Regions from separate parts of the Bacillus sp. 179-C3.3 HS genome, predicted to be linked through region 1. Evidence: riboswitches for the same ligand, from Rfam matches in the RefSeq annotation. Region 1 holds a riboswitch; each other region holds the start of a gene.
The links. A riboswitch is a leader RNA that binds a small molecule or an ion and turns the genes downstream of it on or off. The one in region 1 is predicted to bind S-adenosylmethionine.
Positions count from the first base shown of each region.

Region 2: it holds a riboswitch for S-adenosylmethionine, as region 1 does, so the genes downstream of both, AB1K80_RS10815 (bifunctional homocysteine S-methyltransferase/methylenetetrahydrofolate reductase) here and mtnW (2,3-diketo-5-methylthiopentyl-1-phosphate enolase) in region 1, are expected to answer to the same signal.
Region 3: it holds a riboswitch for S-adenosylmethionine, as region 1 does, so the genes downstream of both, AB1K80_RS00550 (sugar ABC transporter substrate-binding protein) here and mtnW (2,3-diketo-5-methylthiopentyl-1-phosphate enolase) in region 1, are expected to answer to the same signal.

Region 1 covers NZ_JBFEFT010000002.1:185,623-193,329, forward strand. The annotation lists gene motB (flagellar motor protein MotB) at 1-279, shown strand, start outside; gene AB1K80_RS02645 (MarR family winged helix-turn-helix transcriptional regulator) at 313-768, opposite strand; gene AB1K80_RS02650 (ATP-binding protein) at 974-2,479, shown strand; gene AB1K80_RS02655 (Spo0E family sporulation regulatory protein-aspartic acid phosphatase) at 2,521-2,763, opposite strand; gene AB1K80_RS02660 (1,2-dihydroxy-3-keto-5-methylthiopentene dioxygenase) at 3,062-3,592, opposite strand; gene AB1K80_RS02665 (methylthioribulose 1-phosphate dehydratase) at 3,605-4,246, opposite strand; gene AB1K80_RS02670 (2-hydroxy-3-keto-5-methylthiopentenyl-1-phosphate phosphatase) at 4,210-4,905, opposite strand; gene mtnW (2,3-diketo-5-methylthiopentyl-1-phosphate enolase) at 4,906-6,126, opposite strand; SAM riboswitch class I at 6,227-6,328, opposite strand; gene AB1K80_RS02680 (pyridoxal phosphate-dependent aminotransferase) at 6,373-7,563, opposite strand.
Region 2 covers NZ_JBFEFT010000015.1:33,223-40,929, forward strand. The annotation lists gene AB1K80_RS10795 (methyl-accepting chemotaxis protein) at 1-128, opposite strand, end outside; gene AB1K80_RS10800 (BMP family lipoprotein) at 125-1,102, opposite strand; gene AB1K80_RS10805 (S1 RNA-binding domain-containing protein) at 1,247-2,095, opposite strand; gene AB1K80_RS10810 (YajQ family cyclic di-GMP-binding protein) at 2,332-2,823, shown strand; SAM riboswitch class I at 2,905-3,024, shown strand; gene AB1K80_RS10815 (bifunctional homocysteine S-methyltransferase/methylenetetrahydrofolate reductase) at 3,103-4,944, shown strand; gene metH (methionine synthase) at 4,928-7,707, shown strand, end outside.
Region 3 covers NZ_JBFEFT010000001.1:106,192-113,898, forward strand. The annotation lists gene celB (PTS cellobiose transporter subunit IIC) at 1-285, shown strand, start outside; gene AB1K80_RS00530 (PTS lactose/cellobiose transporter subunit IIA) at 312-638, shown strand; gene AB1K80_RS00535 (6-phospho-beta-glucosidase) at 635-1,963, shown strand; gene AB1K80_RS00540 (hypothetical protein) at 2,094-2,498, shown strand; gene AB1K80_RS00545 (branched-chain amino acid aminotransferase) at 2,544-3,635, opposite strand; SAM riboswitch class I at 4,075-4,184, shown strand; gene AB1K80_RS00550 (sugar ABC transporter substrate-binding protein) at 4,353-5,471, shown strand; gene AB1K80_RS00555 (sugar ABC transporter ATP-binding protein) at 5,541-7,037, shown strand; gene AB1K80_RS00560 (ABC transporter permease) at 7,034-7,707, shown strand, end outside.

The DNA.
Region 1 (7,707 bases):
CTTGTCATTAACCCAGCACGCGGCATTGTCATTAGCGGACACACAGACAATGTGCCAATTAAAAATTCAGACTTTCAATCCAATTGGTATTTAAGTGCCATTCGCGCTGTTAACTTTTTAGATATTCTTCTTGAAAACTCCGACTTAGACCAAGAAAACTTTAGTACAAAGGGATATGGAGAATTCAAACCAATTGCTTCAAATGATACAGCAGAAGGTAGAAGTAAAAATAGACGCGTAGAAGTTCTCATTTTACCGATTGAGAAAAAAGCAAAATAAAAAGGAAGCCTGTGGCTTCCTTTTTATTTTATGCTATTCTTTATGGTCGTATAAATGCTTTGCACGAAGTCCCACATGTTTAAGCATATCAATGCAGGCATCCTTCTCTTCTTCGCTCAGCACACTAATCATTTCATGTATTTCTTTCGCATGATCTGGGAAGATATCGTCTAGCAACGCCCGTCCTTTTTCTGTAATATGGGCAAATGTCACCCGGCGGTCTTCAGCACAAGCTTTACGACTGAGTAGTTCTTTTTTCTCTAATTTATCCACTACATACGTAATACTTCCGCTCGCTAGGAGAATCTTATCACCAATTTGTTGAAGCGGTTGATCCCCTTTATGATAAAGCAATTCTAATACAGCGAATTCAGTCGGATTCAGACCGTGCTGAATAATATGCTTGTTCATATGGTGGTTAATTGAACGATACGCACGTGATAATACAATAAACAATTTCAATGATTTTTCAACATTTTTATTTTCCATTTTTTATCATCCTTTATGTCATACAACCCACTTACTGTGACATTAATAAACAATAAGTAAAATGTCAATATGTTGGTCAATAAATAACATGAAAATAAGCCTATACCGAATCACCTAATTTTTTAAAAATGACACAAGTGATCGTAATGAAGATTATTTCAATGCTATAATAAGTCTATTAGGTAATACGTTGGAGCGATGAATGATGAGCATACTGAAAGGGTTTTGGAAGAAAATCAGACTGTATCTTATTTTGGTGGTGCTTCCAACCCTAATCATTAGTTATTTTATCTATGAAAAAGAAACTGAAAAAATCGATTTAAAAAACAAACAAACGGCGACACTCATGTTAAATATTCACAAAAACCAAATGAATTATTTAATCAGTGAAACAGAAGCGAGATTAACATCCCTCGCGATGGGGTTTGATCAGCCGCTAGAAACGAAAAAAGTCCAACACATCCTAGAGAAAATCTATAAACAAGAACCTCGTTTTTCAGGCTTGTATCTCTTAAATGAAAAAGGAGATGTCACTGCCAGCACTACCCCGTTAAAAGAAAAAGTCAATTTATCATTCAGAGATTATTTCAAGCGCATTCAAATCACAAAACAGACTGAGATTACAGATAACTACATAAGTAGAATTACGAAACAACGCATCCTCTCTATTTGTGTACCTGTCTTAGATGAGAATGATCAAGTCACCAATGTATTAGTCGCTGCGATTCAAATTGATTATTTAAGAAATATCATGAACGTATTGAATCCAGATCTTCATTTTAAAATGCACAACCAACATGGCGATGTGGTGTTTACAAGTGGCCCACAGCCAGCATCTGAAAATGACCGAACGGTGTCGACATATTTAGATGAAAATAGCTGGAAGCTAGAGGTTTTCCCGCAGCGAGCTACAGTATCTGAAGTCCTATCTGTTATGCTGTTTCCTCTATCAAGTGCATTTATTTTATTAAATATTTTATTCACGCTTGTCCAATACATGATGTTAAGACGACAAACCCAACAAGAACGTCAGCAAAATGAAGCGCAAAAGCTTGAGTTAATTGGGACACTTGCAGCAAGTACCGCACATGAAATTCGCAACCCTTTAACCGGTATTAGTGGATTTATTCAATTGCTTCAAAAGAAGTATCATTCTGAGGAAGACAAGCTCTATTTCTCTGTCATCGAGGAAGAAATTAAACGAATCAATCAAATTGTTAGTGAGTTTCTTGTATTAGGGAAACCAACTGCTGAGAAGTGGCAGAATAATTCCGTCAAAGAAATTGTGAGCGAAATCATGCCTATCGTTTTCTCAGAAGCCAATCTGTATAATGTTGAGGTTGATTTACAAATCAATACGATTCAAGATGTTGGTGTTTATTGCACAAAGGATCACATTAAACAGGTCGTATTGAATATAGCAAAAAACTCATTAGAAGCCATGCCTAATGGTGGTCACTTGAAGATTATGATTGAGACTGAAAAAGAACAGGTGATTATTAAAGTGAAAGATACAGGTGAAGGAATCCCAGAAGAAATGCTTACACACATTTTCCTTCCATTTATTACGTCGAAGGAAAAAGGAACAGGTCTTGGGCTTGTTGTTTGTAAACGAATCATTTCGATGTATGGCGGGACAATTGATATTCAGAGTGAAGTGAATAAAGGAACAACGGTACTCATCATGCTTCCTTCTGCACACTCAGCATAGCTACATTCAGCCGGTTTGCATACGCAAGTCGGTTTTTCCTGTTAGTAAGAGGGACGATTCACTGATAAGAGACTCATTTGAGACACAATATCATGAAAGGAAGTCACAGCTTGTTGCTCATGTGATAGAAGGTATTGATACTCGTTCATCAGGTTGTCCAATTCTTGACTATACTTGATTGTCATCTCAGCTGTGTATCCTTCTACTTGTGCCGCTTCTACCATTTGTTTTCTCTTTTCATCAATTGACATTAATAACTGTTCTTTCTTTACATACATATTCATCTCATCTCAGCTCCCGCAATGAATTCGTCTGTCTACGCTTTAAATGAACCGACACCAAAATTATACTTTATTTGTAAATTAAATTAAATATGCTTATTTTATTTAATTTTTGACAGTCTAAAGACCTTCTACCCAATCATTTTAAGGTGTAAACGTCAAATTTGGCGGGACTGACTCAAAAGTTCAACAGAAATTTCTCCTATGCAGAAGTGTAAAAAAAACAAGTTTTTCCCCGTTTTATGTCTAATTTACTAAAAAAAGCTGATCTTCCGTCTTCACGGAATGATCAGCTCTCACATCATATGGTTTCTTCTTCGTAAATTGGCACCCAGCCCTCAGTCGTGACAAAAATGCGAACGGCAACTACTTTGCGATCTTCTTGCAGTGTAAAGTAATGGCGGATATGAGGAGGCACTGAAATTAAATCGCCTGGGTTTAGTCTTACATCAAAAAAGACGCCATCCTTCCCTTGAATCGCAAAGATTCCATGTCCACTCACAATAAACCTCACTTCATCGTCTGTATGATGGTGCTCGCGCTGGAAGTTTTGAAGTAGTTCATCTAAATGAGGTGTCGAATCAGATAACGAAATGACATCCTGTGCTTTGTAGCCTCTTCGCTCAGAAATGGCCCTAATTTCATCTTGGAAGACGGTCAAAATTTCTTCTTTCTCTTCATCAGTTAAATCATACTTTTCTGATAATGAACTTGGTAGTTTTGCAATATCCCAATGTTCATAAATGACACCTTGTTCTTCTAAATATGCCTGAACTTCTTGTTCGTTTTCAAGTAATGTTTTCTCTTCATTATGAATATAAATTGTCGCCATATGTTTCTCCTCCTATGATCTAATAAGTTGGGATTGATAGAGTGATAATTTCAAATGATAACTACATAAAAACTCATATGCCTCTAACACACGCTTTGCTTCAAATGCTGTTTTTCCCCACACCGTAATGCCATGATTACGTATGAGTACAGCTCCTGATTCGTTACCTTCACTTAGATGTGCAGCAAATTGTTCAGCAAGATGCGGGATATGTGCTGGGTTTTCTATAATAGGTAGAGCGACTTCTGCCTCCTCTTCCCAATAACCAAGCGCTTTAATGATTTCGTTGCCTTTAAACCGAATTTCTCCTTGATCCCCATATAGCTCAGATATCACATTATTATCAATTGTGTGCACATGGAGACAGCAGCCTGCATTCGTCCGTTCATACAAGTAGGTGTGAAGCAATGTTTCGGCTGATGGTCTAAGCGTTTCGCCCGGTTCAACTGGCTGACCTTGTGCATCAACAAGCACAAAATCTTCGTTTGTTTCTTTTCGTTTATCCTTCCCGCTTGCCGTCACCAAGAATGTGATTGGGTCATCCGACACCTTGATGGATAGATTTCCGCTTGTTCCAAAGAACCAGTCTCTTTGTGCCAGTTCACGTTTGACTTCGGCTAACTCCTGCCAGCGTTTACTCTTTGTCTCTCCCATTCCTTCACTTCCTTTATTTGTGCGAATTGCGCTTTTAGATCAATAAATGTTTCATACTCTTGGTGGATGACGTTCATTTCTTTACATTCATTCAGTAAATAATCACGGGCAAATGTGAAATCAGCATGCTTTGCCGCCTCTATATCTGTGACCGAATCTCCAATCATGATAATAAAGTCATTCTCATCGGTCAGCTGTCGAATAATGGACGGCTTACAACAGCCACAGCCATTTTGGCATTGCGAATCACAGGCAAAAGGCCATTCAATTTGAATACGCTCCTTTTGAAACGACGCATGATTGCAATAAATAGATTGCTTCTCTACAATGCCCTCAAGTACTGGGTAGACAAAAAAGTCCATTCCTCCGCTTAACACATAAAAAGGAATGTCAGCTTTTTTTAAATAAGCGACAAATTCTTCAAATCCTTCTCGAATCTCTGTATCTTGTAAAATAAACGATTGTATCGCTTCCTTCTGATCACTGTCTAGTAATTGAAACATTCGTCCGACACCTTCTTGAATGGTGATCTCCTTTGACAAAACAGCGTCTTTTAGCTTCGTCCATTCGCTAGGTGCAAACTGTTTCATGATCCTGATAATATTATCGTTTTTCGTGATCGTTCCATCAAAATCACAACATACAATTGGCCTTTTCATCTAATCCTCTACCCTTCCCCAAAGATCAAGTGCTGCTTGTAAGTCTGAACAAGAGGATGCCTGCTGTTCAACCGGAATATCATTTATTACAGCATCAATGATTGATCTAAATGCTTTGCCACCGCCGATGGCTCCACGTGGATGTCCATGAATCCCTCCACCTGCATTGATCACATGGTCGATTCCGAAATCTTTGATTAATTGCGGTACCATGCCAGGGTGAATGCCAGCTGATGGGACAGGGAATGTTCGCTTTACGGTGTCCTCTTTCAGACAAGCTTCATAGATTCCAAGCGCCTCTGCTTTCGGAAGTGCGACAGAGCCATAAGGAGATGGAAATAGACTCAGATCGGCGCCTGCATATCGATTGAGGGTTCCTAAAAGAAGAGACGTTGAGAATCCATATTCAGGAGACGATGTGTATGCCCCGCTCACTGCTGGATGAGCCATGATCGGCAAATGAATCTCTGAATCTTCCGCTAAACTTTGCATCACATCAAGCCCATAGGCATGGACGTTAAACAGCAACGCATCAGCCCCAAGTTCGGCTGCCTTTAAGGCTTTATCTCTTAGATCAAAGGTTCTGCCAGTGAGATTGACTGCATAGAGCGTGCGGTGACCTGTCTCTTCATAGGTTTCCTTTAAGATCCTCTTTCCTTCTTTGATTCGATCTTCAAAAGGAGCGAGTGGACTTTCAAATAAGATTTCATCATCCTTAATGAAGTCAACGCCGCCTAACGCTTGCAGTCGAAGTTGTTCATTTAAATCCGCCATATCACGACCGATCACGCCTTTAAAAATACTCATTAATAACGGACGATCATACACATTTAGCTTCTTTCGAATGCCTTCAATTCCGAATACCGGTCCTGGTAGGTTTTTCTTAAACGCCGTAGAGAATTCGATGTCAACAAGCTTTATTTTCCCGTCCAATGATAACTTCCCGAAAATCGTCGTTAAAACGGCTGGTATATCTGCTGAGAAGTTTGCCTCCGGGTATGCAATGGTCACCTCTGATTGAAACAATCCATTTGGTGTTGCGGCAAACTTCTCATTGACGTTGACCACACGGCCTTTATGTTTTTTGAGCTGCTCCTTTTTGAGCTGCGGCAAATCTGTCCATGATCCGACCGTTAATCCAAGCGCGATCTGCTCCGCTTTCCGGTCCATCTCTTCATTCTCTCGATGTGTTAGTACATATGTCGCCAGTAATTCACTCACTAGGAATCCCCTTTCAATTGCGTCCTGCTTATGTTCAAACAAAAAAACCTCTTTCAGTGCTAGATCAGCGCCTTAAAGAGGTTTCGTATCATTCATCCGAATCTTATCTCTCAGCGCCTGCTGCAAGAATTAGCACCGTGCTTCATGGAAGTCGGTTGCCGGGCTTCATTGGGCTAGTCCCTCTGCCTACTCTTGATAAGAATATTCAATTTTCTTAAATGTTGCCTGAATTATCGCATCGTTCTTTTACGTTGTCAATGACTTTTTTTCAAACAAACCTAACGCAGCAATTCGTTTCACTGCTTCTTTTAGCCGTTCCTCACTTGTTAAAAGACCCACTCTCACGTAGCCTTCACCGTGAGACCCAAAACCGTTTCCTGGTGCAACGACCACATGCGCTTTTTCTAATAATAAGTCCGAAAAAGATTCCGATGTATATCCATCTGGCACCTTTAACCAAGCAAAAAATGATCCCTTCGGTGCCTGAACGTCCCAGCCAATCTCCTTGCAGGCTGCAATCCAAGTATTGCGCCTTTTTTCGTATCGTTCATTTTGTTCCTGTACACATGTTTGATCAGCTAATAGTGCTGTCGCTGCTGCGTCTTGTGTTGCTTTAAAAAGGGAAACAAACATATGATCCTGATATCGCTCAATGGCTTCAATCACAGACGGATTCCCGACAGCAAAACCGACGCGCCAGCCAGCCATATTATATGTTTTAGACAATGTATATATTTCAATTCCTATGTCTTTGGCGCCATCTATTTGCATAAAGCTCACTGGTTGATCTCCATCGAATCCAATGCCACCATATGCAAAGTCATGGACAATACATATCTCGTGGTCTTTTGCCAAAGTGACTGTTTTTTCAAAAAAGGCACGATGGGCCGTTGCACCCGTTGGATTGTTTGGATAATTTAAGTACATCAATTTTGCTTTCTCCTTATGATCATCTGACAATTGATCATAATCAGGTAAAAAATCATTTTTTTCGAGTAGAGGCATTGTCACCATTTCAGCTCCGGCAAGCACAGCGCCCGACCAATAATCAGGGTAGCCTGGATCTGGAACGAGGAGTGTATCACCAGGATTCAGTAAGCATTGGGGTAATTCAACAAGCCCTGCTTTACCACCAAATAAAATCGCAACCTCCGATGTCGGATCAAGGGTAACGCCATACTCTCTTTCATAAAAGGTAGCGGCAGCCTCTTTTAATTCTGTCGTTCCTCGGAATGAAGAATATTGATGATTTTCAGGCTTTTCTACCGCTTCTTGCATGGCTTTCACTATATGTGGCGGAGTTGGCTGATCAGGATTTCCCTGACCTAAATTAATGATATCTGCCCCTTCCTGCATCTTTTTCTGCACTTTTTGGACAAGCGATGCAAAGAACTGCTTAGGTAATTTTCTCAACACATCTGATTGCTGAAATTCCATTTTTTCACCTTCTATTCAAGTTACGTAACAATAAACTCACTGTAATGGATTGTTTTATGAATTGTAAAGCAATTTCGAAAAAAGATTGACACGCGAAGATCAGTTCTGATAATATCTTGAATTAAGAAATGTGACAGATGAAAA
Region 2 (7,707 bases), on a different contig from region 1:
AAAGTTTGGACCTCTGATTCGTTTGATGATTGAATTTTTGTCATACTAACAATAATAAAAGCGATAACTGCAACTGCTAAAAGAAGTGAGACGAGTGAATTCAGTAAAATCTTGACCTTTATACTCATGATGCCGCCCCCTCTTCTTCAAGAAGCGTTTGCTTCATTTTATTTAATTTCTCAGTCAAAGGCTCTGCATTCTTGAGGACTCTGATTCGAGCCATATCCAATCCATTGTTGCTTAAATCATAGACGACATGACCACTTTTGATTTTGTTGCTTTTGACCAGTTGTTCACTGAATTGATAAACGACTTCATCTACTTTTTTAACCATAGAAGAAATGACAGCTTTTTCAGCGGTATAATACTGATCACTATCCACACCAATTGCATATTTCTTCTCAGCTTGTGCTTGTTTTAATACACCAACACCCGTATATCCGGCTGCTGCATATAGAACGTCTGCTTTCTTATCAATCATCTCTTTGGCTATTTTACCGCCTTTTCCTGCATCGCTAAATGTGTTTGCATAGGTCGTTAAAATCTTGATTTTCGGATTCACTGATTTTGCGCCTTCTTCATATCCTTTTTCAAAACGGTGAATGACCTCTGCATCTACACCACCCACAAAACCAATGACGTCACTTTTCGATGTCATGGCAGCAAGCGCTCCTGCTAAATAACTTCCTTGTTCCTCTTTAAACGTAACAGAGGTGATATTTTCTAACTCAGATGCGGCATCTATGAGCAAGAATTGTTTTTTCGGGTACTTTTTCGCTACCTTTTCTAAGTCTTCTTGCATACTAAAGCCTACGGCGATGACGAGATCATTGCCATCTTTCACAAGCTCCGTCAGCCCTTTTTCATATGTATCTGTTTCAGCAATTTCTCGATAATCAAATTCAATACCGAGTCCTTCACGTGCTTTTTCTAACCCTTTAAATGACGAATCGTTAAACGATTGATCACCAAGGCCATCTTCAGTAAGCATGATGCCGATACGCTTCACATCTGATGTAGCTTTTTCTTCTTTTTCATTGCTACATGAGGCTAACACCATGAGCATGGCTGCCATCAGAAGAAATGAGATTTTTACTTTCATCCAAACACACTCTCCTTTTTCATCCTTACTTTCTTTTTATCGGATTAGGAGGTAGTTATTTCACCAATTAGAAGATATTTTTGTTACTTTTTTCACTTAAAAAACCCATTTTTTTAAAATAAAATAAAAGAAGTGAGCATTTGCTCACTTCTTCTCATACGTCCAACCATCTTTTTGGTAGACTTGATTATGTTTCATGAGATGACCTAAGGCTCGCTTAAACGCTGCCTTACTCATTTGAAATCTTTCGCGGATATCATCTGGATTACTTTTATCCCAGTAAGGCATTGCACCATTTCGGTTTCTCAAATAAGTTAAAATGTCTTCCGCATCTACAGACAATGCATCTTGCTTTCTCGGAAGGAGGGATACGTTGACAGTCCCATCTTCTTTCACCGCGATCACACGACCTGTCACGGTCGATCCCAATCTTGGTTCTTCCCTTCGTTCTGTATGATGAATAAATCCTCTCACCCCTGTATCTGTCAGCATAAAGGAGCCAGTCGCGATTAAACGGTAAATCGTCCCTGTGATTTCTTTGTTCATCAAGGTTTCTGGCGCTTCAGTAAATAATTCACTGATCACGTCTTCTGTCGCAGGTTTTGCAAACATTCTGCCGTAGCTTGTGACTTTCAGCATACAATACAGTTTGTCGCCTTTTGCCGGCCAAGCTTCCTCAAAAGGGGGAAGGTGTTCTGTTGCAACGAGTGCATCCTTTGATAACCCAACATTTACAAAAACGCCCATATCCTCAACAACATCCACGACTTCTACCCATCCATATGTATGTGCATTTATGAGTGGCATTTTCATCGTCGCCGCTAATCTTTCCTCATGATCTACATATAAGTACACGTCCACTTCATCTCGGTCATCAATATCCTCTGTCATTTCACTGCGATGCAAGAGGACAGAATCTTCACCATCTGTCAAAAAGTAGCCGTATTCCATTTCTTTATCTATTTGCAAGGTCAATTGCACACCTGGTCTCATGTTCTCTTCCTTCCTATCTGCCCTCACAAGAGCGTTCGTTCATCTTTTGATTTCACTTTATTCTACTATACTTCTCTGTACATGAACATCACTAGTTCTGTTAGATAAATTAGACAAACGACAGTTGATTTATACAGCAAGAGCTTGAAGTCTTGATTTGATCATGGCTAAGGTTTCTTCTTCAGTGCATGGCATGGTAAGATAAACGCAATATCTATAGTTGGAGGTCATGTAGCATGGCAAAAGAAAGTTCATTTGATATTGTATCGAAGGTCGAATTACCTGAAGTGCAAAACGCCATTCAAACAGCGTTAAAAGAAATCAAAAATCGTTATGATTTTAAAGGGAGTAAAAGTGATATTTCACTAGAAAAAGAAGAGCTTGTGCTTATTTCTGACGATGATTTTAAGCTTGAGCAGTTAAAAGATGTCCTTGTATCAAAGCTCATCAAGCGAAACGTGCCGACGAAGAACATTGACTATGGTAAAAGCGAGCATGCCCTCGGCGGAACAGTGCGTCAGCGCGCCAAACTGATTAGTGGCATTGATAAAGAAAATGCCAAAAAGATCAATAACCTCATTAAACAATCTGGGATCAAAGTGAAATCTCAATTTCAGGATGATCAAGTGCGGGTCACAGGGAAAAATAAAGACGATTTACAAGCGATCATCTCCCTTATACGAAAAGCTGACTTGCCGATTGATGTCCAATTTATAAATTTTCGATAAATTTCAAATTTTCCATTGATTATTTCCAATTTTTTCGATACAGTTGATAAAAGTTCAAATCATTGACATTTTCATATCGCTTTCTTATCAAGAGAGGCAGAGGGACTGGCCCTGTGAAGCCTCAGCAACCGGTGTAAGTAGAAACTTGTTTTCTATGACCAAGGTGCTAAATCCAGCAAGCAACTGCTTGGAAGATAAGGAGAAGAATTACGATACACCCAAAAAGTCTTCTTCTTATCAGAAGGCTTTTTTTGTTACATAGAAATAAGGAGGAATACAATGGGCTTATTACAAGATTTAGAGAACCGCGTATTGATTGCAGATGGTGCAATGGGAACACTCTTATACTCATATGGCATTGACCGCTGCTTTGAGGAATTAAATTTATCGAAGGAAGACGAAGTCAAGAGAGTACACGAAGCGTATGTCCAGGCAGGAGCTGACATCATTCAAACCAATACGTATGGGGCGAATTATATTAAACTATCACGCTACGGCTTAGAAGAGGAAACGAAACGGATCAATACAAAAGCTGTACAAATTGCCAAAGCAGCCGCAGGTTCTGCATATGTCCTTGGGACAATTGGTGGAATTCGAACATTTAACAAAAATGCCTACTCGATCGACGAAATCAAACGAAGCTTTCGAGAACAGTTGTACCTGCTATTAAATGAACAGCCTGACGGATTATTGCTCGAAACCTATTATGATCTTGAAGAAGCAAAAGCCGTTCTCCAAATTGCACGCAAAGAAACGGATCTTCCCATTGTCATGAACGTCTCGATGCATGAACAAGGGGTCCTGCAAGATGGAACACCGCTCAAAGACGGTTTATTGCAAATGTCGTCACTTGGCGCTGATGTTGTCGGGATTAATTGTAGACTTGGCCCTTATCATATGATTCAGGCACTCGAAGGCGTTCCACTTTTAGAAAATTCCCATTTATCTGTCTACCCTAACAGCAGCCTCCCTTCTCTTGAAGAAGGCAGACTCGTCTATGATACAGATAATGATTATTTCAAAAAAAGTGCGTTAGCCTTTAGAAATCAAGGAGCACGCATGATCGGCGGTTGCTGTGGAACAACGCCTCAGCACATTCGCGCTATGGCTGAAGCTGTTCAAGACTTAGCACCGATCACTGAAAAAGAAGTCAAAGTGTTAAAAGAAGAAATCATTTCAGTTCGAGATCAGCGCACAGAACCAGGACTTGATGAGCTAGCGACCAAAAAACGCACGATTATTGTTGAGCTAGATCCGCCGAAGAAGCTGAACTTTGACAAGTTTCTAGTCGCTGCGAATGAATTAAAGAGTGCAGGCATCGATGCGCTAACGCTCGCTGATAATTCTTTGGCCACACCGCGTATTAGCAATGTCGCCTGCGGCGCTTTATTGAAGCAGCAGCTCGATATGCGTTCACTTGTTCATATCACATGTCGTGACCGGAACTTAATTGGGCTTCAATCTCATTTGATGGGTCTGGATACTCTTGGCTTAACCGATATTTTAGCCATTACAGGCGACCCGTCGAAAATTGGCGACTTCCCAGGTGCAACGTCTGTTTATGATTTAACCTCTTTTGATTTGATCCGTCTGATCAAACAATTCAATGAAGGCCTTTCTTTCTCAGGGAAACCGCTCGGGAAAAAGACCAATTTTTCAGTGGCAGGCGCGTTTAATCCAAATGTGCGTCATATTGATAAAGCGGTAAAGCGCCTTGAGAAAAAAATAGAATACGGTGCTGATTATTTCATCTCACAGCCTGTCTATTCAGAAGAACAGCTTGTGAAAATTCATGAGGAAAGCCGCCATTTGGATAAACCGATTTACATTGGCATCATGCCTTTAACAAGTAGCCGGAATGCCGAATTTATTCACCATGAAATTCCCGGTATTAAACTATCTGATTCAATCCGTGAGATCATGGCAAAAGCAGGCGAAGATAAGGAAAAACAACGTATTGAAGGCTTAGCCATCGCTCGCTCACTACTAGATACAGCCTGCGAACTGTTTAACGGCATTTATTTAATTACCCCTTTCCTTCGATCAGATTTAACAGCAGAACTGACAACCTACATCCACGAGAAAGAAAAGGAGCCAAACGCACATGTCAACTATCACTGAACAGCTAGAGAAACGCATCCTTGTCCTTGATGGGGCGATGGGCACAATGATTCAAAACGCAAAGTTATCAGCAGACGATTTTGGTGGCGAAGCGTATGAGGGCTGTAATGAATATTTGAATATCACAGCCCCTCACGTCATCTCCACCATTCATCACGAATATCTTGCCGCAGGTGCAGATTTAATAGAAACGAATACGTTTGGTGCGACGAAACTCGTCCTTGATGACTATGATCTTGGCCATCTTGCCTATGAACTCAATAAAAAAGCAGCACAACTAGCCAAAAATGAAGCAGACCGTTTCTCCACACCAGAATGGCCTCGTTACGTGGTAGGGGCAATGGGACCCACCACAAAAACGTTATCTGTGACAGGTGGTACAACATTTGAAGAGCTCGTCAAAAATTACGAGGAGCAGGCACGCGCCCTCATTGATGGCAAGTGTGACGTCCTCCTTTTAGAAACGAGTCAAGACATGTTGAATGTAAAAGCAGGATTTAAAGGCATTCAAGAAGCATTCCAAGCGACGGGCATCCAATTACCACTCATGGTTTCCGGAACCATTGAACCGATGGGCACTACCCTTGCTGGTCAAGATATCGAAGCCTTTTATATTTCCCTTGAGCATATGAATCCAATCAGCGTTGGCCTCAACTGTGCGACAGGACCAGAATTTATGACAGACCATATCCGCACACTCTCTTCCATTGCCAAATCGGCTGTGAGTTGCTATCCGAATGCCGGTCTGCCAGATGAAGAAGGTCAGTATCACGAATCCCCTGCCTCTCTTGCTAAAAAAATTGCTGCCTTTGCCAAAGAAGGCTGGTTAAACATCGTAGGAGGCTGCTGCGGAACAACGCCAGCTCATATTCAAGCATTATCTGAAGAAGTTCATGCACTCAAGCCAAGAAGCTTGTCTCATGAGCCTTCTCCGCATACTGTTTCCGGGATTGAGCCACTCATTTATGAAGACGCGATGCGTCCCCTTTTTGTAGGTGAGCGAACAAACGTCATCGGCTCTCGGAAATTCAAACGACTCATTGCCGAACAAAAGTTTGAAGAAGCGGCAGAAATCGCCCGTGCACAGGTGAAAAATGGCGCCCATGTCATCGATGTATGTTTAGCAGATCCTGACCGAGATGAATTATTGGACATGGAAGGGTTTTTAAGAGAAGCCATGAAAAAGGTCAAAGCCCCATTTGTCATTGATTCCACTGACAAGCACGTCATTGAAAAGGCACTCACCTATTCACAAGGGAAAGCGATCATTAATTCAATTAATCTAGAAGATGGTGAAGAACGTTTTGAAGAGATTCTCCCTCTTGTCTCATTATATGGCGGCGCCGTTGTCGTCGGCACGATAGATGAAACAGGAATGGCCGTAACGGCAGAACGAAAGCTTGAGATTGCCGTCCGATCCCATGACCTGTTAACGAAGAAATATGGCATTCCCGCCAGTGACATTATTTTTGATCCTCTCGTCTTTCCAGTAGGCACTGGAGATGTGCAGTATATTGGCGCTGCCGAAGAAACGATCAAAGGGATTCAATTGATCAAGGAAACACTACCGGAATGTCTCACCATTTTAGGCATTAGTAACGTCTCTTTTGGTCTTCCACCCGTTGGCAGAGAAATCTTAAATGCTGTTTATTTGTATCACTGCGTCCAAGCAGGACTTGATTATGCCATCGTGAATACAGAAAAACTGGAACGCTTCGCGTCCATTCCAAAGGAAGAAATCAAGTTAGCTGAAGCATTACTTTATGAAACAAATGACCACACCCTTGCAGAATTCACCCAATTTTACCGAGGGAAAAAGAAAGAAGAGAAAAAACCAAAGATCTCCTTACCGCTTGATGAGAGGCTCGCACAATACGTCATCGAAGGCACAAAAGAAGGCTTAATGGATGATCTGGCTCTTGCCCTAGACCAATTTGAATCACCGCTTCATGTCATCAACGGGCCATTAATGCAGGGAATGGCAGAGGTTGGCCGTCTTTTTAATCAAAATGAATTAATTGTCGCTGAAGTGCTTCAATCAGCAGAGGTGATGAAAGCATCTGTTTCGTACCTTGAGCAATTTATGGAAAAGCAACAGACAAGTGGTAAAGGCAAAATTCTTCTTGCCACTGTCAAAGGAGACGTTCATGACATCGGAAAAAACCTTGTCGATATTATTTTAAGCAATAATGGCTTTCAAGTGGTCGACCTCGGAATCAAAGTAACACCGCAAACATTAATTGAAGCCGTCCATAAAGAAAAACCAGATATGATCGGGTTATCAGGATTACTTGTGAAGTCGGCACAGCAAATGGTGTTAACAGCACAAGATTTACAAAAAGCGAACATCTCGGTTCCTATTTTGGTCGGTGGTGCTGCCCTTTCACGAAAATTCACGAAAATGAAAATTTCGCCAAATTATGATGGACCTGTTCTTTATGCGAAAGATGCAATGGAAGGACTTTCACTAGCCAATGACTTAAAAGCAAACCCCCTTCAATTTCAATCAAAGCAATCTGAAGAAAAAGAAGAGGGATTGTTGAAAGAGAAAGACAAAACACAGCCAAAAGCTGTCATTGAGTTACTCGAAAAGCGGGCAGTCCTACCACATGCACCAATTTACACTCCAGAAAGTACAAAACGTCATTATGTACGAGACATTGATTTACACCATATTATGCCGTATGTGAATGAGCAGATGCTCATTGGCCATCATCTCGGTTTAAAAGGAAAAGTAAAAAAATTACTAGCTGAACAGCATCC
Region 3 (7,707 bases), on a different contig from region 1:
ATCCTGACGCCTATCATGTTAATTATCACCACTTATATTGGCATGAGTACAGGACTTGTGGCAAAACCGGCAGGAATCGCTGTTCCATGGACAATGCCGCCAATCATTTCAGGCTATCTGGCAACAGGCGGAAAAATATCTGGCGCTGTCATGCAGCTCATTAACATGGTACTGTCATTTGCACTATACTATCCATTCTTTAGAATGTGGGATAAGCAAAAAGTGAAGGAAGAAAACGAACTACAAACAAAAGCATCAACTGAAGATCATACTGTCAGTATGTAATAGAGGGTACAAGGAGGATGCGGCCGATGGAAATGGAACAGATTGTGTTTCAACTCATCTTGCATGGTGGAAATGGCAGAAGTTCAGCAATGGAGGCCATCACATGTGCAAAAAAAGGCCACTTTGATGAGGCGAAGCAGAAATTGCAGGAAGCACAAGACGCGTTAAATGAGGCGCATCACGCACAAACAGAGTTGATCCAAGGAGAAATCAGAGGAGAAAAGACGGACATTAGCCTCTTAATGATTCACGCCCAAGATCACCTCATGAACGCAATGACAGTCAAAGAACTAGCAACAGAAATCATTGAACTACATGAAAAGATGAAGCAATTCGGAGGTGTCAATTCATGAAAGAGGGAATCAAAATTGTCACGATTGGCGGTGGCTCAAGCTATACGCCGGAACTAGTTGAAGGATTTATTAAGCGATATCATGAATTGCCTTTGAAAGAATTATGGCTTGTCGATATTGAAGCGGGGCAAGAAAAATTAAACATTGTCGGTGCTCTAGCAAAGCGCATGATTGAAAAAGCGGGTCTTCCAATTGAAGTTCACCTGACACTTGATCGACGTGCCGCTTTAAAGGATGCAGACTTTGTGACCACACAATTTCGGGTTGGGTTGCTCGAAGCACGAGCAAAAGATGAGAGAATTCCACTTAAATACGGTGTCATTGGTCAGGAAACGAATGGACCAGGCGGGTTATTGAAAGGATTGCGAACCATTCCTGTTATTTTAGATATCGTGAAGGATATGGAAGAGCTTTGTCCGGATGCATGGCTTGTGAATTTTACAAATCCAGCAGGTATGGTGACAGAAGCCGTTTTACGCTACACAAAGCTGAAGAAAGTAGTCGGGCTTTGTAACGTCCCAATTGGCATCAAAATGGGGATTGCAAAGGCACTTGATGTAGATGTTGAACGGATTGAAGTACAGTTCGCTGGTCTGAATCACATGGTGTATGGATTAGATGTGTATTTAGATGGGGTGAGTATTTTAGATCAAGTGCTAGATGAATTAGGAAACCCAAATAGCCAGTGGTCTATGCAAAACATTGAAGCGAAAAGCTGGGAGCCTTCATTTGTCAAAGGATTAGGCGTCATTCCTTGTCCATATCACCGCTACTATTATAAAACGAAAGATATGTTGGAAGAAGAACAAAAGGCGGCGCAAGAGAAAGGCACAAGAGCAGAGGTCGTCCAGCAAGTCGAACAAGAATTATTTGAACTCTATAAAGATCCAGATTTATCGATCAAACCACCACAGCTTGAAAAAAGAGGTGGGGCTTATTACAGTGATGCGGCATGTAATTTAATTAGCTCGATCTATAACGATAAACATGACATCCAACCAGTAAATACGATGAACAGAGGGGCAATTGCCAGCATTCCGGCTGATTCAGCAGTTGAAGTGAACTGTATCATCACAAAAGATGGACCGAAGCCGATTGCGATAGGAGACTTACCTGTTGCGGTAACGGGACTTGTTCAACAAATCAAATCATTCGAACGTGTAGCAGCGGAAGCAGCTGTAACAGGGGATTATCACACAGCGCTTGTCGCCATGACGATCAATCCACTCGTCCCATCTGATGAGGTGGCAAAGGAAATTCTAGATGAAATGCTAGAAGCGCATCGTGAGTATTTACCCCAATTTTTCAAACAAGTGAATGCATAAAATGGAATGGCCCCTTGATGGGGTCATTTTTTATGTTTTCACCATATGCATACTTGGAATAAAGGAGTATTATAGGAAGGATTCACCCGTAAAACAGTATGTACTGCTGAAAAGAAAGAGGTGCAGAAATATGATATTATTCGGCTTAATGATTTATGGTTTTTATTTTCACCCTATTTTTAGTTTTGGCACGTTGGTGCTGTTTCTGTATGGTATCATCGCTTCGTTTATTGGTCTTAGACGGAATCAATCATATAGATGGATCTATATATTTCGCTTGTTGGTTTGTTTTACAATCCCGGTGACCAACTTGTTGATGTATTTGACGACAATTGGAGGAGGACCAGGAATTACGAACCTCCAGATGAATCCACTTCCATTCATTTATATTGTGATCTTTATACTTGAAATCATCACTATCTTTTTACCGGAAGTCTTTTTGTTGATTGAAAAAAAGCGTCATATCAAATGGAAAGGGTGGATATATGCAGGGCTCATTGTGTGTGTATCGATCTTGTTTTGGTGGACGATTTGATGAAAAGGAAAAAGAACCCTTCACGATGAAGGGTTCTTTGTTATGTTATGCCTGCTTCACGACAGAATCGACTTCCACTGTCCAACCAAAGATGTCGGGCTGTGTCCCTTTTTGGATGCCAGTAATGGCTTCGTACAATTTCTTCGATATGTCACCCGTTTGCCCATCTTGAATGACGTATTGTTGGTCGTGATAAATTAACTCCCCAACAGGAGAAATGACGGCTGCCGTCCCTGTTCCAAACACTTCCTCCAGTTCACCTGTTTTGTGTGCCTCAATGAGTTCATCAATTGAGATTTTACGTTCTCTCACTGGAATGTCCCAATGCTTTAACAGTTCGATCACAGAGTTCCGTGTAATGCCTTCTAGAATACTTCCGTTCAATTTCGGCGTGACGACCTCACCATTGATTTTAAAGAAGATGTTCATACTGCCTACTTCTTCAATGTACTTTTTCTCAACCCCATCAAGCCAAAGAACTTGTGAAAATCCTTTTGCTTCAGCCACTTGCTGTGCTTTTAGGCTTGATGCATAGTTGCCAGCTGTTTTAGCATTACCTGTTCCGCCTTTTACGGCACGAACAAATTCATTTTCAACGGCGATTTTAACAGGGTGAATGCCTTCCTTATAGTAGGAGCCCACCGGAGACAAGATGATGATGAGTTTATACGTGTTTGACGGTGCAACCCCTAAATAAGGTTCAGTGGAAATGATAAACGGACGAATATAAAGAGAAGTTCCTTCTGCATCAGGTACCCAATCCTTATCAATGCGAATGAGTTCATTTAACCCCTCTAACACAGTTTCTGAATCAATTTGAGGGATACACAGGCGATCATTGGATCTGTTTAGGCGTTCCATGTTTTTTTCTGGACGGAATAATAGAATTTTTTGATCGTCAGAAACATACGCTTTTAAGCCTTCAAACACAGATTGACCATAGTGGTAAACCATAGAAGCTGGATCCATCGGAATCGCTTGATAGGGAATAACCCTTGGATCGTACCAGCCTTTATCAGTTGAATAATCCATCACAAACATGTGGTCTGTGAAGATTTTCCCGAATTCAAGCTGATCAGATTGAGGTTTTGGTTTTTTTGTTGAACTGAGTTCTACACGGATGGGTTGTTTTGGCATTGTAAATCTCCTTGCTATTGATTATTTGAAAATTCTAATAATACGAAATAATTATGATTCTATTCTATACCTTCACGAAATATTAGCAATAGGTTTTCTGGAATTCTCATGAGAAAATTCAGGTAAAGCGCTTTCCTTCTCTCTACTGTAAGTTACCTGTGCCACCACCTTCTTAAAAAAGAAATAAAATCCAGATTCGTTATTAACTGATTAATCAGATAATTAAAAAGCGGGCTGTGTTTCTGTCAGATTTTTTTTCAACTATACACCTTTTGACTACTACATGGCAATGGGCAACGTCGCATGAATCCTGTCAAGCTAGCATCTCCTACTTATCAGATTGAGTGAGTCATTTTAAAAATATTCAAAAAAGTGATTGACAACGATGTGACATCGCATTAAAGTAAAGGGAACATTTAACGCAAAATTTCATACGAATCTCTTATCAAGAGAGGCAGAGGGACTGGCCCTATGACGCCCAGCAACCGTTTCTACTTTAGAAATTGGTGCTAATTCCTGCAAAGCGATCAAAGCTTTGACAGATAAGAGAGGAAGACGATCCGATACATATCTTATGCAACGGTCATCCAGCCTCTCTTTAAAAAGAGAGGCTTTTTTGTCTCTATTTTGAATCAATCCATGGGTTGACGGGTGAGGTCTAACACTTTTACCTAGTTTTCCTATGGGGAAAATAAACAACTTTGAGGAGGAACAGCAATGAAGCGTAACAATTTGACATCATTTCTTGTGATATTGACGGTACTAACCATTGTATTAACTGGTTGTGGAGCGGGATCAAGCTCAGGATCAAAAGCGAAAACGAACGAAAATGTTTCCTTTGACAATGTACCAGAGCGATTTGCAAAAGGGCAGGGGGCAAAGATTAAAGTCATCCGCAAAATTGGTGGAGATGACCACACAGCGCAATTTTTAGCTGGTGCAAAAGCAGAAGGTGAGGCACTAGGCTTTACGGTTGATGTGTATACAGCCAATGGAGATACAGCGAAGTTCCATGATGCGATTTCCCAGGCACTAGAAGAAGACTATGATGGCATCATTATTTCCCATGGAGATGATGAGGCGACAGTCGCTGATGTGAAGAAGATTACAGCGAAGGGAATTCCAGTTGTGGCATTTGATTCAAACCCTAAGCTGAAGGATATCAAAGGCGTCACAGTCACCTCTCAAGATGATGAACAATTAGCCAAGAAGTCATTGGACACACTCGTCGCTGATTTTAATGGGAAAGCGAACATTGCCTATCTGTGGGTAGATGGATTTCCGCCAATGGTCAGACGAAACAAGGTATACCAAGAAACCCTTGAGAAGCATCCAGGGATAAAAGAGATTGACCGTTTTGGTATTGCATCTTCTGATACATCCGTGCAAACGCAAAATGCTGTCGCGGCAATGCTCAATAAATATCCGAAGGGCAAGCTTGATGCAATCTTCGCGACATGGGATGCATTTGCGATCGGTGCGGCAAGAGCTTTAAAAGAAGCAGGAAGAACAGAAGTCAAGATCTATGGAATTGATGTCTCAAATGCGGATCTTCAGGAAATGACGACGAAAGACAGCCCTTGGAAGTATACAGCAGCAGTAGATCCAAAGCTAATTGGGGAGGTTGACGTTCGAATCCTTGCGAAAAAAATAGCTGGAGAGGAAACACCTTCTTCCTATGACCTTGAGGCCTCACTTATCTCACAAAAGCAGCTCCAACAGGCAGGGAAAGCCATCAATATGGTGAACCTTGCGGAAGAAGTGAAGGGATTTGGTTCATCTTCTGCCTTTGAAGAGGACTGGATGAAAACCTTAAAGAACCATTATGCAAAATAATCAACATGCACTCTCTTTCATTAGAGAGTGTTTCATTTTTCAGATGACGATCATTGGAGGAGAACACCTATGACATCGCCACTTGTTCACATGAAACAGATTTCGATTGAATTTCCAGGGGTCAAGGCATTAGATCAAGTTGATTTTACGTTGAAAAAAGGGACGGTACATGCGCTGATCGGAGCAAATGGCGCTGGGAAGTCGACTTTAATGAAAGTATTATCAGGGGCCTATTCACATGCACAAGGGACCATTCATATCAATGGGCAATTGGCATCTATTCACACACCAAAGGATGCGGCCACATACGGTGTGCAGACTGTCCATCAAGAAGTCGACACAGCTCTTGTGCCCTATTTAAGTGTTGGTGAGAATATGATGATGCATGAAATTGAGCGGCAGCCGTTTGTTCGCTGGAAGGAGCTTCATCGTCAGGCGGCTCAAACGCTGAAGGAGATGGAGATCAACCTCTCCACAAAGCGGCTTGTCAGTGAATTAACGCTTGCAGAAAAGCAGATGGTGCTCATTGCGAAGGCAGTCTCCGCTCAATGTAGCATTTTAATATTAGATGAACCAACTGCACCGCTCAGCCATGCAGAAACTAGTCAATTATTCTCTCTGATTGAACAGCTGAAACAAAATGGAACGGGCATCGTCTTTATTTCCCACCGCATGCCAGAAATTTTCTCCATCTGTGATGAATTGACCGTCATGCGAAACGGATCGAGCGTGGCGACACATCTTGTCAAAGAAACGGACCCGAAACAGGTTATTGAAGAGATGTTAGGAGCCCCGTTAGATGAGCAATTCCCAACCCGTACGTTTTCGAATGATTTCCCTGTTGTGCTGGACGTGAAAGATTTAACAGATCCTGATAAACTGGATCACATTCATTTTCATGTGAAGAAGGGAGAAATTCTAGGCATCGCAGGCCTTGTTGGAGCAGGGAAAACAGAATTATGCAAAGCTCTTTTTGGCGCTTCTGAAAAAAGCACGGGCACTGTGCAGATTCACGGGAAAACAGTGAGAATCAACTCACCTCATCAAGCAGTAAGAGCAGGACTAGCCTTAGTGCCTGAGGAACGGAGAAAAGAAGGCATTTTGACAGAGGAAACAGTAGGGTGGAACTTAACGACAGCAAGCCTATCCGTCTTCACACGGATATTCAGCTTTATCCATCGACTGAAGGAAAAGCAAACCGCCGAAGAAATGGTCGAGCGACTTGGCGTAAAAACACCTTCTCTTGAAACGAAGGTGAAGTATCTATCTGGTGGAAATCAGCAAAAGGTTGTCATAGGCAAATGGCTGTTAGCTGAAGCCGATGTGTATATTTTTGATGAACCGACGAAGGGCGTGGACGTTGGAGCGAAAAAGGACATCTTTTCTCTGATTGCTGAACTTGCTGATCGTGGAAAATCAATCATTTATGCTTCAAGTGAACTGTCAGAAATTGCGGGCATAGCAGACCGTGTCTATGTGCTTTATGATGGCAGCATTGCCCGGGAAATGAAGCGGCCAATGACGGAAGAAGAACTTTTATATCATTCAACAGGAGGACAATCATGAGTGAACGACACATTTCACCTGTTCAACAAAGGAAAAAACAGCAGTCATCATTTCAACTGTTTGATTTCTTTTATCAATATGGCACGATTTTAACGATTGTTGTCTTAATTGTCGTCTTTTCGGCTGCGAATCCAGCCTTTTTACAATCTGGAAACCTCATCAATATTTTACGGTCAATCTCGATCGTAACCATTATTGCAGTGGGAATAACGATCTCATTGTCCGTGAATGGTTTTGATTTATCTGTAGGCTCCGTTGCCACGTTATCTAATGCGATTGTTATTTCCATGTTTGTATGGTTTTCGCAGAACCCACTCCTTGCCATTCTATCTGCACTTGCAGCTTCAATGATTGTCGGTCTGTTGAATGCATGGATGATTGTTAAAATGAAGATCCCAGATATGCTCATGACGTTAGCTATGATGTTTATCATACAAGGGCTGGCTCAAACGTATACAAAAGGAGCGACCATTTCAGAAAATATGGTCATGCCGGATGGCACCTTCTCCACTGGGACGATTCCAGCCTTTTTTAGTCACATCGGTCAGGTGCCCTATATCATTCTCATTATGGCGGCGATTGTGCTATTCGCGCATATCTTTATGACTTATACAAAGCATGGGCGATTTATGTACATCATTGGCGGGAATAAGGAAGCTGCTCGATTGTC